Regions from separate parts of the Rossellomorea sp. FS2 genome, predicted to be linked through region 2. Evidence: riboswitches for the same ligand, from Rfam matches in the RefSeq annotation. Region 2 holds a riboswitch; each other region holds the start of a gene.

Region 1 (10,734 bases), on a different contig from region 2:
GGGACCGTTTGAAACATGGGATGCCATCGGGGTGGAACGTTCCGTCAGTTTAATGAAGGAACAAGGGCTGAACGTTCCTGCTTGGGTAGATCAAATGCTTGAAGCTGGGTTCACGACGTTCTATAGCGAGGATGAATCTGGGGAGCGATCCTTCTACCACGAAGGAAGCTACAGAACGGAAGAGAAAAATCCCAAGCATATCAGTTTGAAGCAGCTGAAGAAGCAAGGGAAGGTCATCAAGAAAAACACAGGCGCAAGCCTGATCGATATCGGCGATGGCGTAGCACTCCTAGAGTTCCATTCTCAGAACAATGCCATCGGCCTCGACATCCTTCAGATGATCAACGCATCTGTTGACGAAGTAGAGAAGAATTACAAAGGCTTGGTGATCGGGAACCAGGGCAAGAACTTCTGCGTCGGGGCCAACCTTGCCATGATCCTCATGGAAGCGCAGGATGACGTGTACGAATTGGATATGGTCGTCCGCCACTTCCAATCGGCGATGATGAAGATCAAATATTCATCCAAACCGGTTGTGGCTGCACCATTCGGTATGACACTCGGGGGTGGGAGCGAAGTCTGCCTGCCGGCAGCCCGCATCCAGGCAACCATGGAAACGTATATGGGACTTGTCGAAGCCGGAGTCGGATTGATCCCTGGCGGAGGAGGTAATAAGGAGCTTTATATGAAGCACCTGCAGGACCTTCCGAACGGAGTGGACTTCGACCTTCAGAAGGTAGCGAATAAAGTATTCGAAACAATCGCCATGGCAAAGGTGTCCACGTCGGGTGATGAAGCGAGGGAAAACAACTTCCTCAATAAGCGTGACGGAGTGAGTGTCAATCAGGATCATCAGCTCTATGATGCGAAGCAGGCAGTCCTTGCCCTCCATCAGACCGGGTACCGTGCCCCGCAACGCAAAAAAGTGCCGGTGGTAGGCGAAACAGGCTACGGGACATTATTGCTCGGAGCACAGGCCATGCTTCATTCCGGGTATATCTCGGAGCACGACCTGAAGATCGCCAAGAAGCTTGCCTACGTGATTGCAGGCGGGAAAGTTCCATTCGGTACGGAAGTGGATGAACAATATCTTCTGGACCTTGAACGGGAAGCGTTCCTCAGTCTTGTAGCAGAACCGAAATCACAGCAGCGGATGCAGCATATGCTCGTTAAAGGAAAACCATTGCGCAACTAATCGAAGGAAGCGGGGGAATCATCATGCGTGAAGCAGTCATTGTCGCCGGTGCTCGTACACCGGTGGGGAAATCAAGGAAAGGTTCGCTTGCCGGGGTGAGACCGGACGATCTTGGAGCACTGGTCGTCAAAGAAACGTTGAAACGGGCAGGCGGATATGAAGGGAACATCGATGATCTCATCATCGGCTGCGCCATGCCCGAAGCTGAGCAGGGGTTGAATATGGCCCGTAACATCGGAGGTCTTGCGGGACTCCCGGACACGGTACCGGCCATAACCATCAACCGTTATTGTTCTTCCGGTTTACAATCCATTGCCTACGCGGCGGAGAAAATCATGCTTGGCCATTCAGACACAGCCATCGCAGGCGGTGCAGAAAGCATGAGCATGGTCCCGATGATGGGGCATGTGGCAAGACCGAATCCAACCTTGGCTGAAACGGCTCCTGAATACTATATGAGCATGGGCCACACGGCCGAAGAAGTGGCCAGGAAATTCGGCATTTCACGTGAAGATCAAGACGCCTTTGCAGTTAAAAGCCACCAAAAAGCGGCCAGGGCCATCGCTGAAGGGAAATTCAACGACGAAATCGTTCCTGTCGATGTCGTGAGACGCTCCGTGTCAGACGCCAACAAACTTGTGGAAAAATCATTCTCATTCGCTACGGATGAGGGGGTTCGGGAAGGAACGAGTGCCGACGTACTGGCAAAACTTCGTCCGGCATTCAACGTAAGGGGATCGGTCACGGCCGGGAATTCATCCCAAACGAGTGACGGGGCAGCTGCGGTCATGGTCATGGATCGTGAAAAAGCCGGCTCTCTTGGACTTCAGCCATTGGTGAAATTCAGAAGCTTTGCCGTTGCAGGTGTTCCACCTGAAATCATGGGGATCGGTCCTGTTGAGGCGATTCCAAAGGCACTCAAGATGGCTGGGCTTGAGCTCTCAGACATCGGTCTGTTCGAATTGAATGAAGCATTCGCCTCCCAGTCCCTCCAGGTGATCCGTCATCTTGGTCTGGATGAAGAGAAGGTGAACGTGAACGGAGGGGCCATCGCCCTCGGGCACCCACTTGGATGCACGGGATCGAAGCTGACCCTCACCCTGATGCACGAGATGAAAAGACGCAACGAGCAGTTCGGGATCGTCACGATGTGTATCGGTGGCGGAATGGGCGCCGCGGGAGTCTTTGAACTGATCGGCTGATGCGTATCAGCCAATGAAAAATCACACTATTCTATGAAACCAGAGAAATTGGAGGAGACCAAAATGGCAAATCAAACAGATAAATTGATCAAAGGCGGAAGCTTCCTGATTGAAGATGTTACGTATGAGCAGGTGTTCACGCCTGAAGACTACAGCGATGAGCACAAAATGATCGCCAAGACGACGGAAGACTACGTACTGAACGAAGTCGTTCCTGTCATCGAGAATCTTGAAAACCACGAGTTCGATCACTCCGTGCGATTGTTGAAAGAAGCGGGTGAACTGGGACTACTCGGTGCCGATGTACCAGAGGAGTATGGCGGACTCGGCCTCGATAAAGTAAGCTCAGCCCTGATTGCAGAGCGTATGTCCAGAGCAGGAGGATTCTCGATTTCCCACGGTGCCCACGTCGGGATCGGTTCCCTTCCAATCGTCCTCTTCGGCAATGAAGATCAGAAAACAAAGTATCTGCCGCCTCTTTCCACGGGAGAAAAACTTGCAGCGTACGCCCTGACAGAGCCTGGATCCGGATCTGATGCACTGGGGGCCAAAACGACGGCCAAGCTGAACGAAGCCGGGACTCATTACGTATTGAACGGAGAGAAACAGTGGATTACAAACTCAGCGTTTGCCGATGTCTTCATCGTATACGCCAAGATCGATGGGGAGCAATTCTCTGCCTTCATCGTAGAGAAAGATTTCCCTGGCGTATCCACTGGGCCGGAAGAGAAGAAGATGGGAATCAAGAGTTCCTCCACCCGTACGCTGATCCTAGAAGATGCAGAAGTACCGGTTGAAAACCTTCTTGGTCAGGCGGGGAAAGGGCACATCATCGCATTCAACATCCTCAACATCGGCCGTTACAAGCTTGGGGTGGGGGCAGTCGGAGCGAGCAAGCGTGCGCTTGAAGTAACGGTTGCCTATACGAATCAGCGTCAGCAGTTCAAGACGCCAATCTCCTCTTTCAACCTGACAAAAGAAAAGCTTTCAACGATGGCATCCAAGCTATATGCCGCAGAAAGCTCCGTCTACCGTACGGTCGGTCTCTTCGAGGACCGGATGAGCAAGCTCTCTGATGAAGAAGTCAAAAACGGGTCTGAAGTGGCCAAATCCATTGCGGAATATGCGATCGAATGCTCACTCAATAAATTCTTCGGTACGGAAGTGCTGGACTACATCGTGGATGAAGGCGTCCAGCTTCACGGTGGTTACGGGTTCATGCAGGAATATGAAATCGAGCGACTCTACAGGGATTCCCGCATCAACCGGATCTTTGAGGGGACGAACGAGATCAATCGCCTCCTTGTACCAGGCACCTATTTGCGAAAAGCCATGAAAGGCGAACTTCCACTCCTTCAAAAAGCACAGGCCCTGCAGGAAGAATTGATGATGCTTATGCCTGAAGAAGTGGGCGACGAGCCTCTGGCACAAGAAAAGTATCTTGTACGCAATGCGAAAAAGATCGGCCTGATGCTTGCGGGACTTGCAGCACAAAAATTCGGTAAGGACCTGGAGAAAGAGCAGGAGGTCCTTGTGAATATCGCCGACATCGTCTCAGAAGCATATGCAATGGAATCCGTGGTACTGAGAACCGAAAAAGCAATTGCATCGGCCGGTTTGGAGAAAGCCAAGCAGAAGCATCTTTACACGCAGATCTTCTGTCAGGAGGCTTTCAATAAAATCGAGCAACATGCAAAAGAAACGTTGGTGGCGACGGAATCAGGGGACACGCTCCGCATCATGCTGTCGGCCTTGAAAAAATTCACCCGCCACACGCCGGTCAACGTCATCGCCCTCAAACGCGATGCATCCGTGAAACTGATCGACGCCGAAAAATATATCGTGTAAGGAGAAGAGGGCTGCCTGTATGCAGCCCCTTTTTCATGGGGGCATAAAGAGCGTGAGAATCGGGAGAAATCTCGGTATGCAGAACAGAATGTCACTTCATGCAGAGCATGTTCAACCATCACCACCCCATTTCGCCCCAATGTGATAACTGCGGGAGAGCGGGAGAGACACTTTAGGCGGGAACGTGTGCAGGTTGCGCAATAACAGGATAGCTGAGGAAGAAAAATCTCTCATTAAATGTAACAGACCATAATGGCCGGTCATTTCTCTACAACATTCGACAGCCGGTATTGTTCGCCAAGGACAAAAACGGATATAATGAAGAGGAAAGCACTCAAACGAAAGGTGGTGAAAAAAATGGCAATCACATTCTATTCCTACCCTAAATGCGGGACATGCCGCAAGGCGAAAAAATGGCTTGAACAAGAAGATGTTGACTTCAACGAAATACATATTGTCGAGGAGCCACCGTCTAAGGAAACGCTGAAAGAACTTTATGAAAAAAGCGGACTGCCCCTGAAAAAATTCTTCAATACAAGCGGCATGAAATACAGGGAATTAGGCTTGAAAGACAAGGTAAATACCGCCTCAGACGACGAACTCCTCGAACTACTGGCTTCAGATGGGATGCTGATCAAGCGCCCCCTCACGACCAATGGTCAAAAGGTGACCCTCGGCTTCAAGGAAGAAACGTTTGAAGATGCTTGGAAGTAATGGAAGCAACAGAATATTTGTGCAAGACTTCCTTGCTTTTCTCTTAAAGAATGTGTCAATATTAGTTTGTATAACTAGCATGTGGAGGGATAAAGATGAGCACACCGAAAGAACTGCGTTATTCAGAAGAACATGAATGGGTAAAGTCCGAAGGCGGTAACGTCCGAATCGGAATCACAGCATTCGCACAATCAGAACTTGGTGACATCGTCTTTGTCGAGCTGCCGGAAGTCGGCGATGAAGTCAAAGCGAACGAGCCTTTCGGAAGCGTTGAATCGGTCAAGACCGTTTCTGAACTTTACGCTCCTGTATCAGGAAAAGTGGTCGAAGTGAACGAAGACCTGTCTGACAGCCCTGAATTCGTCAACGAATCTCCATACGAGAAAGCATGGATGGTTGTTGTGGAACCTTCAGACGCTGGTGAAGTGGACAAACTGATGACATCTGAAGAATACGATAAAATGATCAACGAAGGCTAAAACAGGAACACCTTGGGATAAATTCTCAAGGTGTTTTTTTATCCGGAGGGGCAAGATAAATTCAACCTTTAAGGAAAGGATGATGGTCATGCTTACACCCAAACAGGCCGATGTGACCGATCGTGTCATTGGAAAAGTGAAGGATGGCTCCATTGAGCTGTTCCTCGATAACCAGTCAATCGGGAAAGTCCCCCTTTCGTTGGAGGGGATCAGCATGCAGCCGAATTTCGAGGCGAAAGAAAACAAAATCTACCAGAGCTATACCTCATCAGAAGGGCATGATGCCCGCTATACGGATTGCGATGAAGGTGGATGGTGTTAGAATGACATCGGGGGATCACCCCCGGTGTTCTTTTGGATCAAATCCTTTGCAAAATCCCACTGACATGAGAAAATAGAGATAATAAGTGGATCCATCAAATCTTTTACTACTTCACTGAAAGTCAAGGTGATTGTCATGGAAGTCGTGGATGAAAAAGTTCTGATCGTAGAAGGGACATCCGACAAACGAAAGGTTAAAGATATCATCAGTGAGCCCGTAGAAATCATCTGTACCAATGGTACGATCAGTCTGACCAAAATGGACGAACTAATCGATTCATTATTCGACAGGGATGTATACATCTTGGTGGATGCCGATGAAGCCGGTGAGAAACTCCGCAAGCAATTCAAGCGGGAGTTCCCCGAAGCGGGTCACCTGTATATCGACAGGATGTACAAGGAAGTGGCGGCTGCCCCGGAATATCACCTCGCTTCCGTCTTGATCGGAGCCAACATTGATGTCCACAAACAATATCTTGGAAAAAGGATGAATTAGCTTTGAAAGAGTTGAACAGCCAGGAAGCGCTGCACACGATACGGGAGAATGAAAGACTGCTTGCGCTCTATCTGTACACCCCCATGTGCGGCACCTGCCAGGTTGCAGGTAGGATGATTGATATTGTAGAGAAACTGCCTCAACCATTCGTTTTTGCAAAGGCAAATCTGAATTACCTGGCAGGATTTGCAACAGAGCATGCGGTCGAAAGCGTTCCTTGCCTCCTGCTATTCAAAGATGGAGTCGAGGTGGAACGGATCTATGCGTTTCAATCTGTACCGTTTTTGTATGAAGCTTTGAATAAGGTAGCATAAAGGGCCGAAAAGGCCTTTTTTTGTTCGAATGGTAATAGAAACTGAAAGATTCTCACGGAAACTACTGCGACTTTTCTACATACCGGGACATATTTCTCGGGAAATGAAGCGAACCCGCCAACTTATTGTCTGTTGGGCCCTTCCTTCGACAGTGCGTCCACAATCTGTCGAGAAAGTACAGGAGGATAAACTATCCAATAGTGGAATTAGTTAAGTATCCGAGATACTGGAGGGGTTGCATGAGAGAGTATTTAGAGAAAGTCGTAGATCAATGCGAGACCAGGTATCACTTACAATTGTTATTTCCAGACACCCCGTTCGTCCTACATTTCCAATGCGGCACTAGCGGCCACAGTCTGTCCATTTCTAATAAGGGCTGCAACGTACTTCCCGATCCTCACCCAGATCCCAACCTGACGATAACGGCTGGAGATGTCCGGCGGTTGATTGCTTTACTTGAAGGGAATGAACGATTGACTTCCCTTGTCGATAAAAAGGAAATCGAAGTCCGTGGAGGTTACCGGCATCTGTTGTTTGCTGAATCGGTGCTTTGGTTGACCCGATTTCACATGGTCGAACCAGTGAGCGTATAATGTGCAAAAAAGAATTGACACCTTGTTTATTCGGTGATAGTATCTGTTTAGTAACAAATTTCTGAGTATTTAGTATGAATAATTGAATAACGTTTATCTCTTATTTAGAGTGGTGGAGGGAAGTGCCCGATGAAACCCGGCAACCGTCAATTAAAATTGAAATGGTGCCAATTCACTCGAAGCGAAGGCTTCGACAGATGAGGGAAAGTCAACTATTGAAATAGTATGCCTTTCTGTTTATCGCAGGGAGGCATTTTTGTTTTTCAAATGAGGTTGGATGTTTTAACAATAATGACGTATTTGGATATAATTCCTAGTAAACAGGTGGTTTTACTGATGACGAGGTGGATACAACATGATTACGATTTCTGATGTAAAAAAAATCTTTCAAACCAAAAATGGTACGGTGTCAGCTGTCGATGGGGTGGATATGACCATCAAGGATGGGGAAATCTTCGGTGTCATCGGGTACAGCGGTGCAGGAAAGAGCACGTTGATCCGGATGCTGAATGGGCTCGAGCTACCCACTGATGGATCTGTGGATGTGAACGGTCAAGTGATATCAAAGGCGAAGGGACGTAAACTCCGTGAAGCCCGGCAGTCCATGGGGATGATCTTTCAACATTTCAATCTCCTTTGGTCCCGTACGGTACTTGAAAACATCCAGTTCCCACTCGAGATAGCCGGAGTGCCAAGAGGAGAACGGATCAGGAAGGCGAATGAACTTCTCCATCTGGTAGGACTTGAAGGCAGGGGGGATGCCTATCCGGCGCAACTCAGTGGAGGTCAGAAGCAGCGCGTCGGGATTGCAAGGGCACTTGCGAATGATCCGAAGGTGCTCCTATGTGATGAAGCTACGTCCGCACTGGATCCCCAAACCACGGACAGCATCCTGGATCTTCTTGTTGATATCAATGAGCGTCTTGGGCTCACCATCGTCCTCATCACCCACGAAATGCACGTCATCCGTAAAATCTGTCACAGGGTGGCGGTCATGGAAGCGGGAAAAGTGGTCGAAGAGGGGGATGTCCTAGAGGTATTCCGTAATCCGCGTCAGGAAGTGACGAAGCGCTTCGTGAAAGAGGTCGCACAGCAGCAGGAGTCGGATGACATCCTCGATCAGTATCCGGATGGGAAAGTGTTGAAGCTTACATTCGTTGGAAGCGGTACGGATCAGCCTCTCATCACCTCACTGATCCGAAGGTTCGATCTTGAGGTGAACATCCTTCAGGGCCAGATTTCGCAAACTCAAAAAGGAGCATTCGGCACGCTGTTCATCCATCTGAAGGGTGAACGTGAAATCCTCGATCAGGCGGTCGCCTTCGCTGAAGAACAATCGGTGAAAGTGGAGGTGATGGAGCGATGATCGAGAAAATCTTTCCGAACGTCGATTGGGAAAAGATGTGGGAAGCCACTCTTGAGACCCTGTATATGACTGGTATGTCGGTGATCGTAACATTTGTCCTCGGGCTCGCACTAGGGATTTTATTGTTCCTCACATCAAAAGGGAACATCTGGGAAAATAAGGTGGCCTATTCCATCACCAACGCTGTGGTCAATGTCTTCCGGTCGATCCCCTTCATCATCCTGATCGTCCTGTTGATCCCCTTCACCAAAGTGTTGATTGGTACGATCCGAGGGGCGAACGCAGCGTTGCCTGCTTTGATCATCGGGGCTGCCCCGTTCTATGCCCGCATGGTCGAGATCGCCCTGCGCGAAGTCAATAAGGGGGTCATCGAGGCGGCAAAAGCGATGGGAGCAAAAACGAGCACCATCATCATGAAGGTCCTTCTTCCTGAATCCATGCCTGCCCTCATCTCCGGAATCACAGTGACGGCCATCGCATTAGTCGGTTACACCGCAATGGCGGGCGTCATCGGTGCAGGGGGACTGGGAAACCTTGCTTTCCTGGACGGATTCCAGCGCAGCAGGACCGATGTCACCCTGGCGGCGACCATCTTGATCCTGGTTCTTGTATTCATCATTCAGCTTGTCGGTGATTATTTCACCAATAAAATAGATAAACGATAAAAGGAGAGAAATCAGATGAAAAAATGGTTAGTGGGCACGATTGCAGCAGCAAGTATTGTAGGATTGGCAGCATGCGGAACCAGCGGGAGCAACGGTAGCTCAGGCGATTCAAAGGAACTCGTGGTCGGAGCATCTAACGTCCCTCATGCTGAGATTCTGGAAGAAGCAAAACCGATCCTTGAAAAAGAAGGGATCGACCTGAAGATCGAGACGTATCAGGATTACGTACTTCCGAATAAAGATCTGGACAGCGGGGACCTGGATGCGAACTACTTCCAGCACATTCCTTACCTTGAGGGGCAAAAGAAAGAACACGGATATGATTTCGTCAGTGCCGGCGGAATTCACATTGAACCGATGGCTGTCTACTCGAAGAAGCATAAATCCCTTAAAGATATCCCGGAAGGCGGAACCATTCTATTCAGTAACTCCGTGGCAGAACACGGAAGGATCCTTACCCTGCTTGAAGCAAACGGGCTGATCAAACTGAAGGATGGAATCGATAAAACCCAAGCAACACTGGATGATATCGCCGAAAATCCTAAAAAGCTGAAATTTGACTACGAATATGAGCCGGCGCTTCTTACTCAGCTTTACAATAACGAGGAAGGCGATGCCGTCGTCATCAACTCCAACTATGCCATCGATAGCGGACTGGATCCGGTCAAGGATTCCATTGCCATCGAAGACAAGGATTCACCGTATGTGAACATCATTGCAGTCAAAAAAGGTGATGAAAACAAAAAAGAGATCAAGGAGCTTGTCAAGGTGCTCCAGTCTGATGAGATCCAGGACTTCATCAATAAAGAGTGGAAAGGGTCCGTCGTTCCGGTCAAAGAATAAATACCAAACATAATCTTTTTGCAATAAGCTCATACTATTTTCGATCACTCGAATTAGAATGGAGCTGAAAGTGAATGCAGGTAGAGCCTAGAAATACAACGGAAGCGGCCCTGCTCGATTACAAGACGGGGCTCGGGATCTTCACTGAAAAAATGCCGGAGCTGGCGCAACAATACAATGCTTTCACGGAGCATTGTTTCCGTGAAGGAGTACTATCGAAGAAAGAGAAGCAGCTGATCGCCCTTGGCATCAGTTTGTATTCTCAAGATGAGTACTGCATCATCTACCATACAAAGGGCTGTCTCGATCAAGGGTGTACGGAAGAAGAAATCCTTGAAGCCGTGGGTGTGACCGCTGCATTCGGCGGCGGTGCAGCCATGAGCCAGGCTGTCACGCTTGTACAACAATCCATGCACGATCTCAATGAACTGAAGCATTAAACGGAAAGGAGGGTCTTCGGACTCTCTTTTTTCGCTTTTCAAAGAGGATGAACTCCTTTCAGGAGGATACAGGCGGAAACGTGTAAGAAAGTCTGACAATTTAGTGCAGAACAGGAGTGAAGGATGATTTTCTCAAAAAATCACCCCACACACGTTTTGGCAAAAGAATGGCAGGGTAGTATCCTTAATGAGTAACACAAAAACCTGAAAGGAATGATTCACTATCGACTCTCTTGACAGTATGTCGTACACAAGCGA
Region 2 (10,734 bases):
CTCACGAACAAGATCTTTGCCCCTGAGAGAACATGCTTACGCACCCATTCCGGGAAGCGGATATCATAACAGATGAGGCCTGCCATCTGCTCACCGGATAGGGTGAATAGGCCGTTATCTTTTCCTGGCAGGAGGTAGTGATGTTCATCCATCAATTTGAACAGATGGAGCTTTGAATAGCCTTTGATGAAGGTCCCTTCGGAATCGATCACGATCAATCGATTATCGATTCCCGAATCCGTTTTATTTGCAACTGATCCTCCGATGACGTTTATCCGATACTGTTTTGCAAGACGTGAGAGGAAGGCGATCGTCTTCTCACTGTTCTCATCAGCTATTTCCTCTATCCTCTTAAGGTCATAGCCCGTTGTCCAAAGTTCGGGGAAGACAAGGATGTCGCATTGTTCCCTATCTGCTTTCACGAACCATTTCTCTGCTTCTGTGTAGTTGGTTTCAGGGTCTCCATACCGGATGTCCATTTGTGCGAGTCCGATCTTAGTCATATGATCAGCACCTTTCGGAGGTAATTGTAAGATTTTACTTTACATTCGTTATTTTCCGTTATATCATTTGTAGCTAGAATTTGAAAGTGAAGAATATTTGAACATTCAGAAGGTGAAGAGATGAAAACATTCCCATTTGCGGATCGCCTCGATTCGCTCCCAAAGCAATTTTTCGCTGAATTGACCTCCAACGTGCAACGGGTTATGAACGAAGGCCATGATGTCATAAACCTAGGGCAGGGTAACCCTGACAGGCCCACGCCTGAACATATCGTGGAGAGTTTGAAGGCTGCGGCCGAAAACCCATTGAATCATCGCTATTCTCCTTTCAGGGGGATGTCCTCTTTCAAAGAGGCGGTAGCGCTTTTCTATAAAAGGGAATACGGGGTGGAACTGGATCCTGACAAAGAAGTAGCCATTCTCTTCGGGGGGAAGGCGGGTCTCGTGGAGATCCCGCAGTGCCTGGTGAATCCGGGTGAATCCGTGCTGGTTCCGGACCCGGGGTATCCTGATTATCTATCCGGGGTGGCACTTGCAGAAGCGGAGATGAAGCTGATGCCGCTGCTTGAGGAAAATGATTTTCTCCCCGATTACAGCCGGTTGAGTGAAGCAGAACTCGACGGATCCAAGCTTATGTTCCTGAATTATCCGAATAACCCCACGGGAGCAGTAGCCACGCCAGCCTTTTTTGAGGAAACGGTAAAATTGGCAAGTAGCCATGATATCTGTGTGGTACACGATTTTGCCTATGGGGCAATCGGCTTTGAAGGCAAGCGTCCCAATAGCTTCCTTGAAACAGATGGAGCTAAGGATGTCGGCATTGAAATCTATACTCTTTCCAAAACGTACAATATGGCGGGATGGCGTGTAGGATTTGCCGTCGGGAACGAGAGTGTGATTGAAGCCATCAATCTCATGCAGGATCATATGTATGTAAGCCTCTTTGGTGCCATTCAGGAAGCAGCGGTGACCGCGCTCCTCGGACCGCAGGAATGCGTCCAGGAGCAGCTTGAAACCTATGAAAGCAGAAGGAATGCCCTCATCGGTGGATTGAGATCCATCGGTTGGGATGTGGATGCACCGGAAGGCTCATTTTTCGCCTGGCTCAAAGTGCCGGCAGGCTTCACGTCGATGGAATTCTCGAACCTACTCCTTGAAAAGGCCCATGTAGCCGTGGCGCCTGGCATCGGCTTCGGGGATCACGGGGAAGGGTATGTCCGGGTAGGTCTCCTTACCAGTGAGGAAAGGCTTCAGGAAGCTGTGAAAAGGATTGAAAATTTACATTTGTTCGACAAAAGGGATTGACAGGAATCCCGATCGATGCAATAATCCTACTGGAAACCAAATGAATAGATTCTTATCAAGAGCAGGCGGAGGGACTGGCCCGATGAAGCCCGGCAACCGACTCATTACGAGCACGGTGCTAATTCTTGCAGCAGAAGCTGGGAGATAAGATAGAGTGATGGAATAAAAGCCTCTTCTTATCAGAAGGGGCTTTTTTTGATTGATGAAGGAGGTATGAAGAACATGAGCGAAGTGATTGCAACGTATAGATTGCCTGGGCCGAAAGGGTCTTTCGAAAAAAAGGCGGAAGGCATAGCCCTTGGACTGACGGTGGGATCGTGGACCGATCTTCCTCAGCTTGAACAAGAACAGCTTTTGAAATACAAGGGAAAGGTCGTTTCCATCAACGAAGAAGCGGGTGAGGGGCTGGGAGAGATCTCGATAGCCTATCCAGGAAGGAATTATTCCAACGACATCCCTGCGATCTTGACCACGGTCTTCGGGAAACTGTCTCTGGATGGTCAAGTAAAGCTTATCAATCTCGAATTCAGTGACGATCTGAACCGTCACTACCCCGGACCACGGTACGGGATCGATGGGATCAGGGAGCTGACCGGCGTGAAGGATCGCCCGCTTCTCATGAGCATCTTCAAGGGAGTGATCGGGAGGGATCTTGCTTATCTGGAAGATCAGCTTCGTGCCCAAGCACTCGGAGGCGTGGACTTGGTGAAGGATGATGAAATCCTTTTTGATAACCCCCTGACACCGTTTGAAGAGCGTGTGAAAAACGGAAGGCGGATCCTCGATGAGGTACGGGACGAAACAGGTAAACGGACGCTCTATGCGGTAAATCTGACCGGACGGACGTCGGAGCTACGGGATAAGGCAAGAAAAGCACGGGAACTAGGAGCGGATGCCCTGCTATTCAACGTATTTTCCTATTCTCTCGATGTCCTCCAGGAACTCAGGGAAGATGATAACATCGGACTCCCCCTCATGGCACACCCTGCCTTTTCAGGTGCCGTTGCCCAGGCTCCCCATCACGGAGTCGCCTATTCCTTGTGGCTGGGGAAATTTTTGCGGATGACGGGGGCGGATTTTTCTCTGTTTCCTTCACCGTATGGAAGTGTGGCACTGGAGAAAGATCAAGTACTGGCCATCAGTAGAGAGCTTACGGATGAGCCTTCCCCGTTCAAAAAGACATTCTCTGTCCCATCGGCAGGCATCCATCCAGGACTAGTACCACACCTTGTGGAAGATTTTGGTGAAGAGTGTGTGATCAATGCCGGCGGCGGGGTCCACGGTCATCCCGGAGGCGCTGAAAGCGGAGGGCTCGCCTTCCGACAGGCAATTGACGCGGTGAAAGCGGGAATTCCCCTTGAAGAAGCCCATGGTGACGAACTGAGAGTCGCTCTAAGCTTGTGGAGCAAGGGAGGGAAGGGCTGATGACGGAGCGGATCATCCTGTGTGATTTTGATGGAACGATCACGAAAACCGATAATATCATCTCCCTCATGAAGCAATTTGCACCTCCGGAATGGGAGGGGCTCAAAGATGCCATACTTGACCGGACGATGTCGATCGAGAGAGGGGTGGGGGAGATGTTCTCCCTCCTGCCTTCCCGACAAAAAGATGAGCTCGTGGACTACCTCTTGCATACGGCGACCATCAGAGAGGGATTCGGGGACTTTGTTCAATTTACGAAAGAGGAAGGAATCCCGTTATATATCGTGAGTGGAGGGATCGATTTCTTTGTCCGCCCCCTCCTGGACGGATATGGACCGTTTTCAGGAATCTACTGTAACGAAGCGGATTTCAGTGGTCCCTCCATTTCGATCAATTGGCCTTATCCTTGTGATGGGCAATGCGGAAACGGAGGATGTGGATGTTGCAAACCGTCCGTTCTCCGCTCCCTTTCCATACCGGAGGGGGCAGAAGTGATCGCCATAGGAGACTCTGTGACAGACCTTGAAATGGCGAAAGTGACAGACAAGGTGCTTGCAAGGGACTATCTTGCCGACACGTGCCGTGAATTGGGAATTCCCCATACTCCATTCGACACATTCCATGAGTGCATTAAAGTACTGAAGGAAGGGGTGAAGGCATGAGCTATCAAAGAGAATGGGAAGAGCTGTCCGCTATCAAGGGGGAACTGGGGGAGCGTGACTGGTTCATGGGCACTTCAGGGAACCTGGCCATCAAGGTTGGATCGGTCCCCGGTGCTTTCCTCGTGACCGCCAGCGGAAAAGATAAGAGGAAAAGGACGGCGGAGGATTTCCTACTCGTTGACCTGGATGGGAATCCACTGGAGGAAACGGTTCTCAAGCCCTCGGCAGAAACCCTCCTCCACACGCATATTTTCAAAAGGTCACAGGCAGTCTGTTCCCTTCATGTGCATACCGTAGCCAATAATGTGATCAGTGAGCTCTACGGGGATCAGGGGGAGATCACCTTCATAAATCAGGAATTGATCAAAGCGTTTGGGAAATGGGGGCAAGAGGATGAACTTATCCTTCCTATCATCCCGAATCATGCTGATATTCCAACCCTTGCGAGCGCCTTCTCCCATCATGTGACAGAAGATGCCGGTGCCGTCCTGATCCGGAATCACGGAATCACGGTTTGGGGACGGAGCGGTTTCGAAGCGAAAAAGCTTCTCGAAGCATGTGAGTTCCTATTTCAATATCAGCTGTCTCTCTTATCATTAAAATCCATTGTTCCACTTCAACTATAAAAGGAGGAAAAATCATGACGACGATCAAGGTACAAGGAAGCGGTAAAGTCATCGACAATCAAGAAGAGGTGATTCAGTATCTGAATGACCAGGGTGTCATTTATGAACACTGGGACATCGGGAAACTGAGTGGCGATCTCCAAGAAAAATTCGACCTTTCTGATGAAGAAAAAGATAGGATCCTCACGACGTTCAAGGGTGAAATTGAAGATATTTCAGCCAGACGCGGATATGAAGCGTGGGATATCATTTCCTTATCAGACAGCACCCCGAACCTTGATGAGCTTTTGAAGAATTTCCAACAGGAACATCACCATACCGATGATGAGGTCCGATTCATCGTCAGTGGGCATGGAGTGTTCATCATCCAGGGAAGTGATAGTGATTTCTTTGAAGTCCACCTGAATCCAGGCGATCTGATTTCCGTTCCGGAAAACATCCGCCATTATTTCACACTGGCAGATGACAGGAAGGTAGTGGCCGTGAGAATCTTCGTTACGAAAGAAGGATGGGTTCCGATCTACTGATTGAAACCACCCGAAAAACCTGTTCCCTATCAAAAGGGGAACGGGTTTTTATATGGCAGCCGATGTCGAAATTTCGTCTATAACTGATTGTTTTGTCTTGTTTTGCGGTTCTATTTACTTTTCTAGTAAACCCTGAGATAATGCTCAAATAAAGCAAGCAATCAAAAGGGGTTAGATGGATGAACCAAATGCTGAAACGAAAGTGGTTATTGTTGAAGATCAATCAAAAGCGTTCGGAAATGATCTCTCTTGGAGAAACGCACGGGCTTGGTGCCAAAGAGACCCTGGCCTGCAGTCAGGAACTCGACCGCCTCTTGAACGAGTATGATAAAGCTTCCCTGGACCGAAGCGAGGCCGAAATGGAATATTACAGTAGACATTTGCTCAAAAGACCCGCATCGTAATCGACATCTGAGAAATCCTCTAGAAAAATTACTCCGTGAAATGATGCATCGCATCAACTACTACCTTGAAGGGACGCCCATAAACGGTGCGTCCTTTTTCCGTTGGAATCCTAAGTTTTGGAAAAATCCACGTCAGTTCCTTTGACAAAAACCCCGTACATTTGTATAATAGTTTGAAACCGAGATATTTAAAGGAATGAAAACTATGAGTGAAACCAAGCAATCCCTGAAGCTATTCATCGTTCTATCAAGGGCCTTCAAAGCCATCAATGAGGAAATAAATAAACACATCCAGGAAAATGGACTGAATCCTACGGAATTTGCCGTCCTGGAACTCCTCTATCATAAAGGAGATCAGCCGCTTCAACAAATTGGCGGAAAGATCCTTCTTGCGTCCGGAAGCATCACATATGTTGTGGACAAGCTTGAAAAAAAAGGTCTTCTCAACCGCGTAGCCTGCCCCAATGACCGCAGGGTCACATATGCCCAGATTTCGGAGGATGGCAGGGTGCTGATCGACCGGATCTTCCCTGATCATGAGAACAGGATTCATGAACTGATGTCCACGCTTACTCCCGATGAAAAAGAGGAAGCAATCGGACTCCTCAAGAAATTGGGTCTGTCGATTAAAGATCTTTCCTACTGAAAGCCTGCAAAAGCAGGCTTTTTTGCATGGTAAAAGTCGAGGGAGAGAAGGAAATGGACATTCCTTGGCGAAATACTAGAGAGCCGTGAAAGATTCTATCAAAACTGGAGGTACCAATGAAAAAATTTGAAGAGTATACATACGAAAGACCGGATCTTGATGAAGTAAAGGTACGTTTCCATGATGCCTTGAATCTGCTGAAAAAAGCTGAAGGCATGTCACAGCAGGTCGAAGCTATAGAGAAGATCAATCAGATCCGCATGGAAGTCGATACGATGGAGAATTTAGTGTATATCCGTCATTCCATCGATACGAACGATGATTTTTATAAAGCGGAACAAGACTATATGGATGAACTGTCACCTGAAATACATGGTCTGGTTACGGAGTTTTATCATGTCCTGCTCGAGTCCCCGTATCGCAAAGAATTGGAAAAGAAATGGGGGGTGCAGCTGTTTTCACTGGCAGAAAGCGAGATCAGGACGTTCTCACCCGAGATCATCCCACTTCTCCAAAAGGAGAATAAGCTTTCCTCAGAATATACAAAGCTGATGGCTTCGGCCAAGATTCCTTTTGAAGGAGAGGAAAGGACGCTTGCCCAGATGGGGCCATTCAGCCAATCCCCTGACCGGGGGACCAGGAGGCAGGCGGCAACAGCCACTACCACATTCTTTGAAGAAAACACGGATGAACTGGACCGGATCTTTGATGATCTGGTGAAGGTGCGGCATGAAATCGCCGTGACGCTCGGCTTTGATAACTTCGTCGAACTTGGCTATCACCGGATGACAAGGACGGATTATACGCCGGAAATGGTGGAGGTCTTCAGACGTCAGGTAGAAGAATTCATCGTGCCCCTTTGTGTCGAGCTGAAGGATAGGCAGGCTGATCGGATCGGTCTGCAACATCTTACATTTTATGATGAAGGGTTTAAATTCCCGTCCGGTAATGCTGATCCGAAAGGAGATCCCCAGTGGATCATCGAAAACGGGAAACGGATGTATGAGGAACTTTCCCCGGAGACGGCAGAATTCATTTCGTTCATGCTGGAACGAAACCTGATGGACCTAGAAGCGAAGAAGGGAAAAGCAGGAGGGGGATACTGCACGTATATCGCGCAATACGAGTCGCCTTTTATTTTCTCCAATTTCAACGGGACGTCTGCTGATATCGATGTTTTGACCCATGAGGCGGGGCATGCCTTCCAGGTCTATAAGAGCAGGGGATACGATATCCCTGAATACCACTGGGCCACCTATGAGGCGAGTGAGATCCACTCCATGAGCATGGAGTTTTTCACATGGCCTTGGATGAAATACTTTTTCAAAGAAGATACAGAAAAATATAAGTTCACCCATTTAAGTGAAGCGTTGATGTTCCTTCCTTATGGAGTGGCCGTGGATGAATTCCAGCATTTCGTCTATGAGAAACCGGATGCTACACCTGATGAACGGAAGCAGATGTGGAGGAGCCTGGAACGGAAGTATCTCCCTCACCGTGATTATGACGGCTTCGGATATCTGGAGGAGGGGGGCTTCTGGCAGAGGCAGTCGCATATTTACAACTCTCCGTTCTACTATATCGATTATACCCTCGCCCAGATCTGTGCCTTCCAATTCTTCAAAAAGATGAATGAAGACCGTGAGAGCGCTTGGGCATCCTATCTGGACCTTTGTAAGCTTGGTGGAAGTAAATCCTTCCTGGAGCTGCTTGAGGCGGTCCATCTGGATTCCCCGTTTGTGGAAGGGACCGTGGAGAAGGTGATCGACCCGATCCGGAAATGGCTTAATGAACTGGATGATCAATCATTATAATGGACAAAAGGAAAAGAGGCAGGCGCATGGGCGCCTGCCTCTTTATCATGCTTGTTTTTTCATTTCTTTCTTTACCGTTTTATAGAAGAAAACTTCGTACAGGACAGGTAGAAGAATGAGCGTCAGTAAAGTCGAAGACGTCAATCCACCTATTACGGTGATAGCAAGCCCTTTGGAGATGAGCGTTCCGGATGATGTTGTGAACGCCAGGGGTAGAAGGGCTGTAATCGTCGCAAACGCCGTCATGAGGATCGGACGCAGCCTCGTTTTGCCCCCTTCGATCAGGGATGCCCTGATGGTCATTCCTTTTTGATCCCTGTTTTGCCCGATACGGTCGACGAGGACGATGGCATTGGTCGTCACGATCCCGATCAGCATGAGCAGGCCGATCATGACCGATACGCTGAGTGGTTCATTGGCGACCGACAGTCCGAGGAGGGAGCCGATCGGCACAAAGATCAGTGATGACAGGATGATGAACGGAATCCTTGCTTTCCCGAATGTGATCAGCATGGTGATGTAGACAAGGCCTATGGCGATCAGCATGGCCAGGCCAAGATCTTGGAACGTCTGTACCGTTTCATCACTTCCGCCTCCACCTTCAAATGACACATCATCAGGAAGGTCGAGCTTCTTCACACCGTCCACTGTTTCCTGTGACACGGCACGAATATCATCGCTTGAGATCTGGGCGCTGACACGCGCATAGATCTTCCCTTCTAGCTTCTGGATGGACGTGTAGCCTTCGACTTCATCGATTTTCGCGATATCAGTCAGTGGGACAGGCCCCTTAGCGGTGAATATGGTGATATCTTCAAGTTCTTCTTTGGAGGATGTTTGATCCTCATAGCTCACCTGTACCTTTCGATCCTTTCCATCCAGTGGCAGAGTGCCGACGGATACAGGTTCGGTCTGGTCCGTCACGGTCCCAAGCACCTGGAATCCGGATACCCCTGCTTTCGCGGCCTTCTCAGGATCGATATCGATGATGATCTGCTTTTGTTTTTCAGAGAAGTTATTGTTCACATACTTCAACTGATCTTGATCCTTCATGTACGCTTCTACTTCCTTCGCAGCAGTTTGAAGGGAATCAAGATTATTGGAGAAGAGGTCGATGTCCACGTTGTTGTTGCTTGGCGGACCACCAGTCTGCTGCTCCTGAACGCCGAGTTTTGCGTCGGGTTCATCTTTGTATACAATGTCTTCCATGTTCTTTTGCAAGTCTTCAAGATATGCATTTACATTGGTCTCTTCATCGAGGGTGAGGAAGTAGTTGGCCTGGTTTTTCCGTTTCAACCCAGTTTGGAAATCACGGCTTCCTATACCTGCTGTAACTTCTTTGATTTCTTTCTCCCCGTCGAAGAATTCTTCCAGCTTCATGGACACGTCATTGGTCCGTTCAAGGGACGTGGAAGAAGGGAGCTGTACGCTTGCGACGAGCTGCTTTTGCTCTTCATTGGGAATGAAGGTGAAGCCGAGCCTGCCTGCCAGTGCAAAAGAACCGAGCAGGGTGACCAGGGATAGGGCGATGATGACGATTTTATGGTTAAGCGACCACTCAATCGCCTGTGCATACCATCGCTGAAGTCTTCCTTCCTTCTCCTCCGGCGGGACTTTTTTGAATGAGAACTTGGACAGGATCGGAACGATGGTAATGGCAACGAGCAGGGACGTCAGCAGTGAGAATACGATGGTCAAAGCGAACGGTAGGAAGAATTCTCCCGTCACCCCGCCGACGAATCCGAGTGGAAGGAATACCACTACGGTCGTCAACGTAGAAGACGTGATGGCTTTCAGGATTTCTTTTGTGGAGTCTTCAATGATTTCATCATTGATTTCCCTGCCGGACTTCCGGACACGTCTGAAAATGTTCTCAATGACGACGATACTGTCATCCACAACGCGTCCCACTGCAACAGCCATGCCCCCCAGGGTCATGATGTTGAGTGAGATATCGAGCTGTGCCAAGAAAATCGAAGACACGAGCAGCGACAGGGGAATCGAGATGATGGCGATGATCGTCGCTCGGATATTCCGTAAGAACAGAAGAACGGCCAGAGAGGCGAATACAGCTCCCAGAAGGCCTTCTTTCACCAGGGTCTCAACAGATTTTTTGATCCCGTCTGCCGAATCGAATCCGATGGCATAGCTGAAATCATCTTTGTACTCTTTCATCACTTCAAGAACCTGATCTGCTACCTCCACCGTGTTGGCGTCCTGTTTTTTGGTGATGGCCATGGAGAAGGAATCTTCCATATTGTAACGGGTGATTTCAGGACGGTCCGTCACTTCTTCGATTTTGGCAATATCACCCAGGGACGTTGGAGGTGCCTGAGGATTGACCTTGGATGTGAGGACAATCTCTTTTAACTGTTTGATGGTATCGACTTTCTCCTGCACCCTAACAGGAACCTGGATGTTATCCCAATCGAGATTTCCAGCGGGGAATGAGAGGTCCTTTTCATTAATCTGATCCTTGATATCCGTCAAGCTGAGTCCGTTTTCGGCTGCTTTATCTTTATCGATGGTAATTTGCAGGAGTTCTTCTTTCAGCCCACCGACAGATACGGAGTTGATTCCTTCGATTTTCTTCAATTCAGGGATGACGTCATCTTCCAACAGGGACTGTAAATCAGCATTGTCCTTCGCAAACAGGGAGATATTGAAGATCGGAAGTGCTCCGAATGACGTTCTGCTGATATCGGTGGTCACTTCATCCGGAAGGTCGCTGTCAGAGATGAGGGAGTCCACCTTGCTTTCCACTTCGTCCATGTCTGTATTGAAGGGGAACTCCAGGTTGATCACAGAGATTGTTTCGTAGG
Region 3 (10,734 bases), on a different contig from region 2:
ATGATCCTGACGTTCATGCTCTCAAACCTCATCATGCTGGAGATCATCTTCAATACGAGGGGCATCACCTGGTTCGTCTATCATCATCCGACCCCGGAAATCGCCACCGTGAGCATCCTGCTCCTTGCCATTCCGATCCTTCTCTTTGAGCAGGGCATGAATAAGCTGAAATCATGCATCGTCGGAGGTGAAGGGCAGTGAAGGCATTCAAAAACCTCTCGTTTGTGATCGGCTTTTCGTTCATTGGCCTCATACTGGGAGGGAGCCTCGTTTACGGGTGGGTGTACGGTGATGCCATCCCTGTCGTTCCGTTGAAGTCCGGAGCGGAAGTGGCGATCAAACCGCCCTATGGACCGATGGACCACCTCCCGTTCGGCACCAACGCACTGGGGCAAAGCATGTTCCTCGTGATGTTGGTCGGGGCGAAATTCACCCTGGGGATCGCTTTCCTTGTGGCGTTTCTGCGCTTTGTCCTGTCTGCCTTCATCGGGACCGTGATGACCCTGTACGTTCCGAAGTTCACCGCGTGGATCCGTCCGTTCCTGCAAACCTTCTATTATTATCCGATCACACTCCTTGCCTTCATGATGCTGTATTGGGTGCTGTTTGAGGACGGACTCATGGGGGGAGAATTCAGCTACTCCTTCAGTGCACGGGTGCTGATCGAACTCGCCGTCCTCACCCTGGCAGCCGTCCCGATTTCCACCCTCATCGTGTCCAATGAAGTGAAGGACATCATGAAGCAGGAGTTCATGGAAAGCGTCCAGGTTCTCGGCGGGAATCGGCGACACATCCTCCGGAAGCATCTTCTTCCGTTCCTGAAGCCGCGGTTCGTCATCCTCTTTTTGAGGGAAGCGATCCAAGTGTTGATCCTCCTTTCCCACCTTGGTATCCTCGGCATCTTCTTTGGAGGAGGGGCATTGATGGAAGATCTATTCGGGAACTCTGCCATGGCCTCCCTCTCAAACGAATGGTCGGGCCTCATCGGAAGGGATTTTAGGTATCTATTTACTACCTATACGTGGATTCCTTTCGTACCGATCCTTTTTTTGACGCTCGCCATCATCGCCCTCAAGCTCATGGTGGAAGGATATCAGGAGGCGTATGGGGGAGTGGGAGAGAAAAGGAAAGAAGTGCCCGTTGCAGAAGATACCCGCTTGAACGGAAAAGGAGATTTTGAACGGATAGATCGAAAAATTGGTTAAAGGGGGAAATATGTATGAAAAAATGTTCATTCCTGATCGTCGGTGTCATCCTGTTCCTGATGGGGTGCGGAAACAATGGAGACGAGACCATCGACAGTACGGACGCCGAATTCATCGCCATCGTCCAACTGGAGCAGGACCTTCACATCTATAATGAAACCGCCAGTGAGCCAATCAACATCAACGACCTCGAACTCCTCTCGAACGACACCGTCTTCAGCAGCTCCTCGAAAGCATGGGAAGTGTCGTTCAACTACAAAGACGGCCTCACCAATAAGACCGTCGCCACCAACGCCGTGGCCCAGTACAGTGTGGACCCGTCCGGGAAGATTACGGCGACGACGCATTCGTTTGAGTAGGGAAAAGACAGCCTGGGATGTAACACGGAGGCCATCGGTTAGCCTAGGGAGTGTTTAAATTGAAAAGGAATAATCTGAAGATGTTCACTCAAATCTCATCCTATATTGCACTAGCTATGGTGATTGTTCTGCCACTGTTCCTCATTCCGACCATTTCCGGCAATCATGTCGTTCCCATTATACGACCGTTATTACTCCTTACCTTCCTTCTTTCCGTGTTCGGCATACCACTGAGTATCGTTTCCATGTTCAGTAAAGAAAATTTAGCAAAGAGAATGATTGTTTTAATGATCAATGGATTGCCGCTCGGTATTCTTGTTTACGGTTTAATGATGGAATTCATCGATGAGTTTCTTAGGACTGCACCTTGATAGGATATATTCAAAGAATAGCTCCATTCATATGAATGGAGCTATTCTTTTTTTGATATGCATCTTACTCAACTGCAATTTCAAGTTTTGCAATAGGGAACGGAACCTTTTACGGGGAGTGGCTGTCTTTTTTATAGTAGAGAATGGCGCTTATACACGTCGAGCAGTTCTTCTACCGAGATTCCGTCTATGGTCATTCCCGATATATCACTGCCTGTAATTTGTACGTTTTTTAGATTGCTGTTCTTGATGATTGTACCTTGTAGTTCACAGCGTTCGAATGAGAGGGGGTCCTGCTTTTCTCCGAGACTCGTATCCATAAAACGGACGCCCCCCATCGTGACCAGCCTCATGCTGCTGTAGGAAAGATTCAGGTCGGCGTAAGAGGCATGGGTGAGATTGATATTCTTGAAGGTAGAATCACGGAGGTTGCAATTGCTGAAGTGCGTATTCATCAAATTGCTGTTGCAGAAGGAACTTCCCTGTAGTGTAACTTGATAGTACTCCGTGTGTTCCATCTTGCAGTCCTCATATTGGGTAAGGGATAGATCTTGCTGCTCCACGACGTTCCCGGCGGGGGATTGGCGCTTGATTCTCTTAATATAGCTATACTCGTCTTCTGTCTGAAATACAGCTTGATATCCCATCTTTTCGTAAAAATGATGGTTGTTCACTTGCCTGCTGGACGTCTCCAGATCCCACGTCCTCACGTCAGGGAATGTCTCTTCGATGAGACGGATGACCGTTGACCCGATGTTTTGTCCCTGCACGTCGGGATCGACAAATATGCGGTCAATCCTGCCGAAGGAGCTCCCCGTCAAAGTAAGGATTATCCCGCCCACTACTACATCATGAGCAATGATCTTGAAATAGATCAATTCTTCGATCATATAGTTCGTCATCTCGACCGAAGAATATCCAGGGGGCTGAATATTGTAATCGACGATCGAGTCATCAGATAGCCATCTCCGTGCTTCTTCATCAAAGGTTTTTTTCATGATATCGGTCAGCTTCTCAGCATCGGACCTTTCGGCTTTTTGAATGGTGATCACTTGCCATCACTCCTTTTACTATTAATCCCAATAATGAAACACGACCTCCCCAACAGTCTTCGGTTTCCAATAGGAAATCTGCGCCCGTTCCGCCCGGTTGAGGTGTTGAATCATCGGCGGTTTGATGGGTGTGTTCAGTTCACCAGCCTCCAACACGCTGTAGTACGGGGAAAACGCTTCTCTTAACAACATTCTGTCGACGAAGGAGATCCCACCGAACCCGATGGCATCGGCCATTGCAAGATAGGGGTAATGGTCATTGAGCAGCACAAAGAGCTCATCCCCATTCCATTTGATCCGGGCATAGGCGAAATTCGTTGAGACATCGACGGATTCGAATGCTAATACCCGGCCACCCGATTCAGCCGCGATGCTGTAGCAAAGCTTTTGAAATAGGGATAGATCCGTCAGGGGAGGTTCCCCAGACTGCGAATCGAAAAATCCGGTGACGCCGGTCGGAAGGATGATCATGGTTCAGGCTCCTTTCACTTCCCTCTTATTCTACCAGAAAATGGGGTGTGGGGAGTTGGTGATAAAGGGTGAAAGTTGGTAATAAAAGAATGGAGTTGAAAATAAACCGGCGGAGTTGACGATAAAAATTCCCTTCCAAAAAAAGTTGGTAATAAAATCTCGAAAGTTGAAAGTAAAAGTGAAAAAGTTGATAGAAAAAATTCAAAAGTCGGTAGAAAAACGGGAAGGAAGTTGTTTGGTGGAAAATAAAGGGTGTGATTTAAGCTCAAAACTCTCTATTTCAGACCAATGAAGCCTCATCTCCCCCCAATCCCACCAACTCAAAGTGATTTCACATACAAAAATGCCCCGATCCACTCCAATCCACTAGCCCATCACCCCCAAACCAACAAAAAAGGAGCCCCCATGACCAACCAAGGGGACTCCCACTAACTTCAGCTCTCTAATTCTTTTCTTCTAGTAAATTCTTCTTTGATCTCAGCGAGCACGTCACCGTCTGTGACCAGTCGCAAGGCCGTGAGCGCCAACCCTTTTGCTCCGAGGATCAGTGCTTCATCCCCTTTGGGCGATTTCGCTGCTTCGCGGAATTCATCCGTATGGGCGACGAGGCTTTCGGGTCCGATCTGGATATAAGGGTGGATCGTCGGGACGACCTGGCTGATGTTGCCGGCATCGGTGGAGCCGAGTCCGTTTCGCTCTTCGGTTGAAACATACTCGCCGAGTCGTTCAAGCTCTTCTTTGAAGACCGCGTCATACGTCCGGTTCAACACGAGATTATCCACTTCATTCTGGAAGGCGATGACGTTCAGCTTCGCCCCCGTTGCCAGGGCAGAGCCTTCTGCGATCGCCTTCACGCGGGCGGTCACTTCGCTGCAGGTCTTGCGGGTCGCAGCGCGGATGAAGAAGCGGGCTTTGGCGTATTCCGGTACGATGTTCGGCGCGTCGCCTCCATGGGTGATGATGCCGTGGATCCGGACGTCATCGGTCACGTGCTGGCGAAGGGCGTTGATCCCGTTGAACAGGCCGATGACCGCGTCCAATGCATTGATTCCGTGATGTGGGGATCCCGCGGCATGGGCGGGTTTCCCGATGTATTCAAAATCCAGGGGATCGACGGCAAGGGAGTTCGATGTGATCCTTGTGGAGTTCGCCGGGTGCACCATGAGAGCGGCGTCGATCCCTTCGAGGAGACCGTGCTTCACGAAGCTTCCCTTGGCACTGCCGTTCGGACCACCTTCCTCGGCCGGTGTCCCAAATAAAACGACTTCTCCGCCGGTTTCGTCGATCACCTTGCTGAGGGCGATGGCCGCCGATACGCTCGTCGTGCCGATGATGTTGTGTCCGCAGGCGTGACCGAGGCCGGGAAGGGCATCGTACTCGGCGAGGAATGCGATTGCCGGGCCGGGTTTAGCCGATTTCCGGCGGGCAAGGAGGGCGGTCTCATGTCCCGCCACCCCGCGTTCCACCGTGAATCCTTCCGACTCCAGAAGCTCTGCGTGGGTTTTTGAAGCGTAGAATTCCTCGTTGCCGATCTCAGGACGGTCGTGGATCGAATGACTAATGGCAATGTACTTTTCTTTATTTTCCTCAAGACTTGCGATGATTTGGTCTCTCAATGTGTCGACGACGGTACTCATGTCCATTCCTCCTCTGGGTTGTTTATTCTCCGATCTTGCTCAGTGGGACGAAGGTCGGAATCGTGCTTCCGTTGTATTCTTTTTTGATGAAGTCGGCTGTGTCTTCTTCCTGGTAGAGCTCGACGATTTTCTTGAGGGTTTTGTTGTCTTTGTCTTCTGTTCGTGCGGCGATGACATTGATGTAAGGTGTAGCCGTGTCATCTTCGTGGAAGATGGAATCCTTCACGGGGTTGAATCCGGCGTCGACGGCGATGCCATTGTTGATGATGGATGCAGCGACATCAGGCAGGACGCGCGGTGTTTGGCCGGCTACGACCGGAACAATCTCGATGTTCTTCGGATTCTTTTTGATTTTATCCAGTGATCCGTTTCCGTCGAAGTCTTCAGGCAGCTCGATGAGGCCCGCTTCTTGTAGGAGGAGGAAAGCTCTTCCCATGTTGGTTGCTTCGTTCGGCACGGCGATCTTGGCGCCATCCGGGATGTCGTCTACTGATTTATATTTCTCGGAGTAAAGGCCGAGGGGAGCGATGACGGTTGTTCCGATCGGCGTGAGATCGAGGTCATGCTCTTTCTTGAATTCGTTGAAGTAGGAAATCGTTTGGAATGCGTTGGCATCAAGCTCGCCTTCTTCAAGGGCCAAGTTCGGTTGGACGTAGTCGGAGAAGCGGACGATTTCAATATCGATGCCTTCCTTCTTCGCTTTCTTGGCGACGAAGTCCCAGATGCGGTTATCGGAACCGCTGACGCCGATCTTGACCTTCGTTTCGTCTTTGCTGGCGCTTGAGCTGCAGCCTACAGCAAACCCGCCGATTAGTAGAATGAGTGATAGAATGATCCATTTCTTCATGTTGTATCTCCTCGCTATCTTCTTCTGATTTTTTTCGATACGAAATTACCGGATGATTGCAGTCCCTGTACAAGGACGATGAGTATGGCGACGGTGATGACCATGACCCAGGTGTCAAAGCGCTGGTAGCCGTAGGTGATGGCGAGATCCCCGAGTCCGCCTCCGCCGATGGCGCCTGCCATGGCCGATGCCCCGACGAGTCCGACGGTGGCGATGGTGAGGCTGAGGACGAGGGAGCTGAGCGCTTCCGGGACGAGGAAGCGGAAGATGATCTGGGTGGATGTCGCCCCCATGGATTCCGCCGCCTCGATGACGCCTTTGTCGACTTCAAGGAGGGAGTTCTCAATCAATCGTGCAATATACGGTCCTGCATAGAAGACCAGTGGCACGACGGCCGCGGCCGTTCCGATCGATGTTCCCACAATCAAACGTGTGAGAGGGACGATCGCCACCATCAGGATGATGAACGGGACGGAACGGAAGATGTTCACGACCCCGTTCAGGATGGTGAATATAAAGGCATTCTCCCATAGATGACCCTTCCTCGTGATGACGAGGAGTACCCCGAGGGGCAGCCCGATCACGGTGGAGAAGAGGAGGGAGAAGCCGGTCATGACCAATGTTTCAATGAGTGCATCGATGATCTGCTGTGAATCAACTAGCATGTGGTGCGACCTCCTTCACGGTGACGTTTTCTCCGTTCATGACAAGCAGTGCACGGTTGATTTCGCTCTCGGAGCCGATGAGCTCGACGATGAGATGACCGAATGGTGTGCCCTGCAGCTCCGTAATATTTCCGAACAGCACGTTTACATCGAGGTCGAAGCGCTTCGCCACCTGGGACAGAAGCGGCTGACCTGATGAGGCGCCGACGAAGCGGATCTTGTAGATCCGTCCCGGTGCGTTTTCCTTCTGCACAAGCTCGAGGACCGATTCCGGGATGGAATCGTTCAGCACGGAGCTCACGAAGTTTGCCGCCGTCTCGGTCTGAGGGGAGGAGAAGACGTCGAATACGGATCCGGACTCGATGATCTTCCCGCCTTCGATGACCGCCACCCGGTCGCACACTTCCCGGATCACCGACATCTCATGGGTGATCATGAGGATCGTGATGTTGTACTCACGGTTGATCTTTTTCAGCAGCTTCAGGATCGAGCCCGTCGTCTGGGGATCGAGGGCCGATGTCGCCTCGTCGCACAGAAGGATCGACGGCTGCGTGGCAAGGGCACGGGCGATGCCGACGCGCTGCTTCTGACCGCCTGATAATTGATCTGGGTACTGGTTCGCTTTATCTTCAAGACCGACGAAGCTCAGCAGCTCTGTCACCCGCTTTTGGATCTCAGCCTTGGATTGCTTCGCGAGGATGAGGGGCATCGCCACATTGGCGAAGACCGTCTTGGAGTTCAGGAGGTTGAAGTGCTGGAACACCATCCCGATCTTCCGCTTCACCTCGCGCACGTCTTTCGGTGAAAGGGCCATGAGATCCTGGCCATCTACGATCACCTTCCCCGAGCTCAATCGCTCCAATCGGTTCACGGTGCGGATCAGCGTACTTTTCCCGGCGCCGCTGAATCCGATCACCCCGCATATTTCCCCCTGCTCAACCCGGAGGTCGATACCGTCGAGGGCGCGGACTTCCTTTCCGCCGCTGTCATACACTTTCGTGGCTCCTTTGAATTCAATCATGTTCGTCATGCCTCCTGGTGATTAAAATAAAAACCCTCTTCCCGAGGTCTCGAGAAGAGGGCATGGATTCACACGGAATCAATGGTTCCCTTCTCATCTCCCAGGCATGTTGCCTGCTGGAATTGGCACAGTACTTTGTGGAAAGTCTGCTGCCGAAGCGTCATCGGGCCAGTCCCTCAGCTTCTCTGGATAAGAAATTATGAAATTCAGGGTAAACAAAAGGCCCCTTCCTGAGACAGGAAGAGGCCGGAGATCCATAAGGAAAGAAAGATCCGTACTCTTCTCATCTCTCAGGCATCCGCCTGTTGGAGTTGGCACAGTGCTCAAGTGAGCCCGCTGCCGAGGTATCAAAGGGCCAAATCCCTCCACCTCTCGTGATAAGAAGTTCAATTTGTTTAACGTGAGCCTTATTCTACGCCGGACTTTTTCCTGCGTCAACACCCTCTGGCAGAAATGAGACTGGCTGGAAGAAGTGGAAATGGGGTGAAAATAGGTCCTTAGATACATATGTTATGTCGTGAAAACCCTTTATTTCGATTGGGTTTATCGGAAAAATGATTCTAACTCCTTAAAAATATATTTTTTTCGAAAATGGCGTTAAAGATAATAGTGTCCGTTCCATTTCGCTGCGATGGCTCGCTTTCCGCGGGGCGTGCGGTGAGCCGCATCGGCTGCGCCTGCTGGGTCTCACCTGCCCGCCATTCCCGCAGGAGTCGAGCCATCTCCGCTTCATTTCACTCATCTTTTCGAAGGGAGACCATAGCGCCTTTGTTAAATATGGGAAATAGTGATTGACATCTAGCCTCCTCCCCCGTAAAGTTATAATTGAAAATGATTCTCATTATCAAGAAACGAAAGGGGAACCACATGAAAAAAGCACCGTTCTTTACCATATTGATGGTCTGTCTGCTCTTGGCGGCGTGCAGCAGCGGAGAAACAAAAACGGATTCGTCCGAGGAGGAATCATCGACATTTACATATGAATCAGAGCAGGGACCGGTGGAGGTGCCGAAAGAGCCGAAGCGGATCGTCGCCCTCACCAATGGTCCGAATGTGATTTCCCTCGAAGGGAAGCTCGTCGGAATCGATGAGTGGACTGAGATGAACCCGCTCTTCACCGACAAGCTGAAAGATGTGGAAGTGGTGGGTGACGATCAGCTCGAGAAGATCATCGAGCTCGACCCGGACTTGATCATTGCCGGAAGTCAGACGAAGAACCTCGATAAGATGAAAGAGATTGCGCCGACCGTCGCTTTCACATGGGGGAAATTGAATTACATCGATCAACAGATCGAGATCGGCAAGCTGTTGAATAAGGAGAAAGAAGCGAAGGAATGGGCGGATGACTTCCAGGAGCGTGCCGCGACGATCGGGGAGGAGATCCGCAAGAAGATCGGCGACGACGCCACGGTATCCGTCATTGAAACCGGGCAAAAGGAACTCTATGTCTTCGGAAACAATTATGCCCGTGGTTCTGAGATTTTGTATCAGGCCATGAAGCTCAACATGCCGGAAGCCGTGAAGGATAACGCCTTGGAAACGGGTATTCACGTCATCTCGCCGGAAGCGGTAGGCGACTTCACCGGAGATTACCTCGTCCTGAGCAAGAATCCCGATGTGGACAATTCGTTCATGGAGACCGACACGTGGAAGAACATCCCGGCGGTGAAAAACGGTCATGTCATCGAGATCAACAGTAAGGAATCGACGTACAGTGATCCCGTGACGCTCGAGCATCTCTTGAAGGCATTCGAGGATGGTTTTTTAGGAGAGTAAGGGGCGGCGGGGGTCAATCCGTGACCCCTGCCGATTCCGGACGAAGAAAATGAAGCATGAAAGCGCCAAGGCCCAGCAACACCTGGCCAATACTGGCGATCAAGAGCTGTACCGATGGTAAGTACCATTCTCCCACGGATAGGGTGGCACCGATCGTCGCAATGAAAAGCAGGGCGCCCATGAACAGGGTCGAGAAGAAAATCTGCCGGTCATACCGGATGAACCCTCTGATTGCTACGACCGCATTGCCCAGTCCGAAAACGATCATGCCCACAATCGCCATAGCCATCCAGCTGTCAAAAGGCAGATCTCCTGCCCACTCTGGTGGGAAGGCCGCAAAGATCCCTTTACCTGACATCATGGAACCACCGAGATAAAAAGCACCCACGCTCAGGGCCGCATTGTACACATTCATAATGGTTTTCTTCAACATAAAGCATTCTCCTTTGTGAGAGACTCGCCACCGAAGGGAGTCTCTTTTTTTATGTTAAGGCATGGATGAAACCGTCCACTCGATCAATCCGGTCAAGAGGACCAGGAAGACCATGAAGGAACTGGAGACAATGATCGCCATATGGTTTGTTTTCGAATAGAGGACGAATCCTCCGGCGATCAAGAGGAGCCAGGCGACGATCCCGGCGAGTGAAAACAGGGCAGGCGAGTTGGCAATCCATAGGATCGTAATGATCAGGTGGAGTGCCACGAGCACCCAGGCAAAAAGTTTCATGCGGGTCAACGCTCCTTTACATACTGGTAACAAAATTGATGAAGACCACGAACATCAAGGTGACACCCGACAATGCGCCCACGGGGAAGGCAAAGCTCTTATTATGCCTTAGTTCATAAAGGCTGGCAGTCAGTCCTGCTGCGCATAGCACACCCCATATAGGATTGAAGATGGCCTCGGCCACTTCGTCGGAAAACCATTCATAGCCGCTTGAAAGCCAGAAAATCCAGTGAAGGACCAGGAGGCTCAAAACAATATAGGATAATTTCCTAGGAGGCCTGGTGTTTGTCTTCCTCACCATGAGCGCTGTCATGATGGAACCAAATACGATCAATCCAATCACCAACAAAAAAATAATTGTAAATCCGATGATGTCCACGTCCATTCCGATGAATTTGTACATGTAGAATCTTGGTAAATGATTTCTATGACATGATTGTATCGGATTATTTATTGTAAAACAATAAAAAGTTTTTCTTTTTCAATAATAATTTGTTGTTTACTCCGAATGTGGTCACCAAGAACAGGCAGCATGTGATATGAACCCACTATCTATGTCCGCTTATTGTGTGAGGAACACCTTATGCGGACATGGAGAGAAAC

The links. Region 2 has a riboswitch for S-adenosylmethionine ahead of ACNA6I_RS08270 (2,3-diketo-5-methylthiopentyl-1-phosphate enolase). Riboswitches for the same ligand answer to the same signal wherever they lie in the genome.
Region 1: it holds a riboswitch for S-adenosylmethionine, as region 2 does, so the genes downstream of both, ACNA6I_RS18545 (methionine ABC transporter ATP-binding protein) here and ACNA6I_RS08270 (2,3-diketo-5-methylthiopentyl-1-phosphate enolase) in region 2, are expected to answer to the same signal.
Region 3: it holds a riboswitch for S-adenosylmethionine, as region 2 does, so the genes downstream of both, ACNA6I_RS12925 (methionine ABC transporter ATP-binding protein) here and ACNA6I_RS08270 (2,3-diketo-5-methylthiopentyl-1-phosphate enolase) in region 2, are expected to answer to the same signal.

Annotation. Positions count from the first base shown of each region.
Region 1 covers NZ_JBLRVS010000005.1:418,048-428,781, forward strand. Annotated here, with positions in the region: gene ACNA6I_RS18500 (3-hydroxyacyl-CoA dehydrogenase/enoyl-CoA hydratase family protein) at 1-1,195, shown strand, start outside; gene ACNA6I_RS18505 (acetyl-CoA C-acetyltransferase) at 1,219-2,397, shown strand; gene ACNA6I_RS18510 (acyl-CoA dehydrogenase family protein) at 2,461-4,245, shown strand; gene ACNA6I_RS18515 (arsenate reductase family protein) at 4,603-4,959, shown strand; gene gcvH (glycine cleavage system protein GcvH) at 5,055-5,438, shown strand; gene ACNA6I_RS18525 (YusG family protein) at 5,527-5,760, shown strand; gene ACNA6I_RS18530 (toprim domain-containing protein) at 5,896-6,255, shown strand; gene ACNA6I_RS18535 (thioredoxin family protein) at 6,258-6,569, shown strand; gene ACNA6I_RS18540 (hypothetical protein) at 6,809-7,162, shown strand; SAM riboswitch class I at 7,260-7,366, shown strand; gene ACNA6I_RS18545 (methionine ABC transporter ATP-binding protein) at 7,518-8,528, shown strand; gene ACNA6I_RS18550 (methionine ABC transporter permease) at 8,525-9,193, shown strand; gene ACNA6I_RS18555 (MetQ/NlpA family ABC transporter substrate-binding protein) at 9,209-10,036, shown strand; gene ACNA6I_RS18560 (carboxymuconolactone decarboxylase family protein) at 10,111-10,476, shown strand; gene ACNA6I_RS18565 (hypothetical protein) at 10,718-10,734, shown strand, end outside.
Region 2 covers NZ_JBLRVS010000001.1:1,576,154-1,586,887, reverse strand. Annotated here, with positions in the region: gene ACNA6I_RS08280 (carbon-nitrogen family hydrolase) at 1-503, opposite strand, end outside; gene ACNA6I_RS08275 (pyridoxal phosphate-dependent aminotransferase) at 624-1,808, shown strand; SAM riboswitch class I at 1,858-1,959, shown strand; gene ACNA6I_RS08270 (2,3-diketo-5-methylthiopentyl-1-phosphate enolase) at 2,022-3,233, shown strand; gene ACNA6I_RS08265 (2-hydroxy-3-keto-5-methylthiopentenyl-1-phosphate phosphatase) at 3,233-3,895, shown strand; gene ACNA6I_RS08260 (methylthioribulose 1-phosphate dehydratase) at 3,892-4,521, shown strand; gene ACNA6I_RS08255 (1,2-dihydroxy-3-keto-5-methylthiopentene dioxygenase) at 4,536-5,048, shown strand; gene ACNA6I_RS08250 (aspartyl-phosphate phosphatase Spo0E family protein) at 5,228-5,452, shown strand; gene ACNA6I_RS08245 (MarR family winged helix-turn-helix transcriptional regulator) at 5,658-6,098, shown strand; gene ACNA6I_RS08240 (M3 family oligoendopeptidase) at 6,215-7,912, shown strand; gene ACNA6I_RS08235 (efflux RND transporter permease subunit) at 7,958-10,734, opposite strand, start outside.
Region 3 covers NZ_JBLRVS010000004.1:429,583-440,316, reverse strand. Annotated here, with positions in the region: gene ACNA6I_RS12975 (ABC transporter permease subunit) at 1-201, shown strand, start outside; gene ACNA6I_RS12970 (ABC transporter permease subunit) at 198-1,205, shown strand; gene ACNA6I_RS12965 (hypothetical protein) at 1,220-1,564, shown strand; gene ACNA6I_RS12960 (2-acyl-glycerophospho-ethanolamine acyltransferase) at 1,645-1,935, shown strand; gene ACNA6I_RS12955 (GNAT family N-acetyltransferase) at 2,067-2,933, opposite strand; gene ACNA6I_RS12950 (hypothetical protein) at 3,009-3,458, opposite strand; gene ACNA6I_RS12945 (hypothetical protein) at 3,625-3,750, shown strand; gene ACNA6I_RS12940 (M20 family metallopeptidase) at 3,893-5,095, opposite strand; gene ACNA6I_RS12935 (MetQ/NlpA family ABC transporter substrate-binding protein) at 5,118-5,942, opposite strand; gene ACNA6I_RS12930 (methionine ABC transporter permease) at 5,957-6,607, opposite strand; gene ACNA6I_RS12925 (methionine ABC transporter ATP-binding protein) at 6,597-7,628, opposite strand; SAM riboswitch class I at 7,719-7,824, opposite strand; SAM riboswitch class I at 7,909-8,012, opposite strand; gene ACNA6I_RS12920 (iron-hydroxamate ABC transporter substrate-binding protein) at 8,496-9,404, shown strand; gene ACNA6I_RS12915 (hypothetical protein) at 9,418-9,837, opposite strand; gene ACNA6I_RS12910 (hypothetical protein) at 9,892-10,131, opposite strand; gene ACNA6I_RS12905 (hypothetical protein) at 10,148-10,534, opposite strand.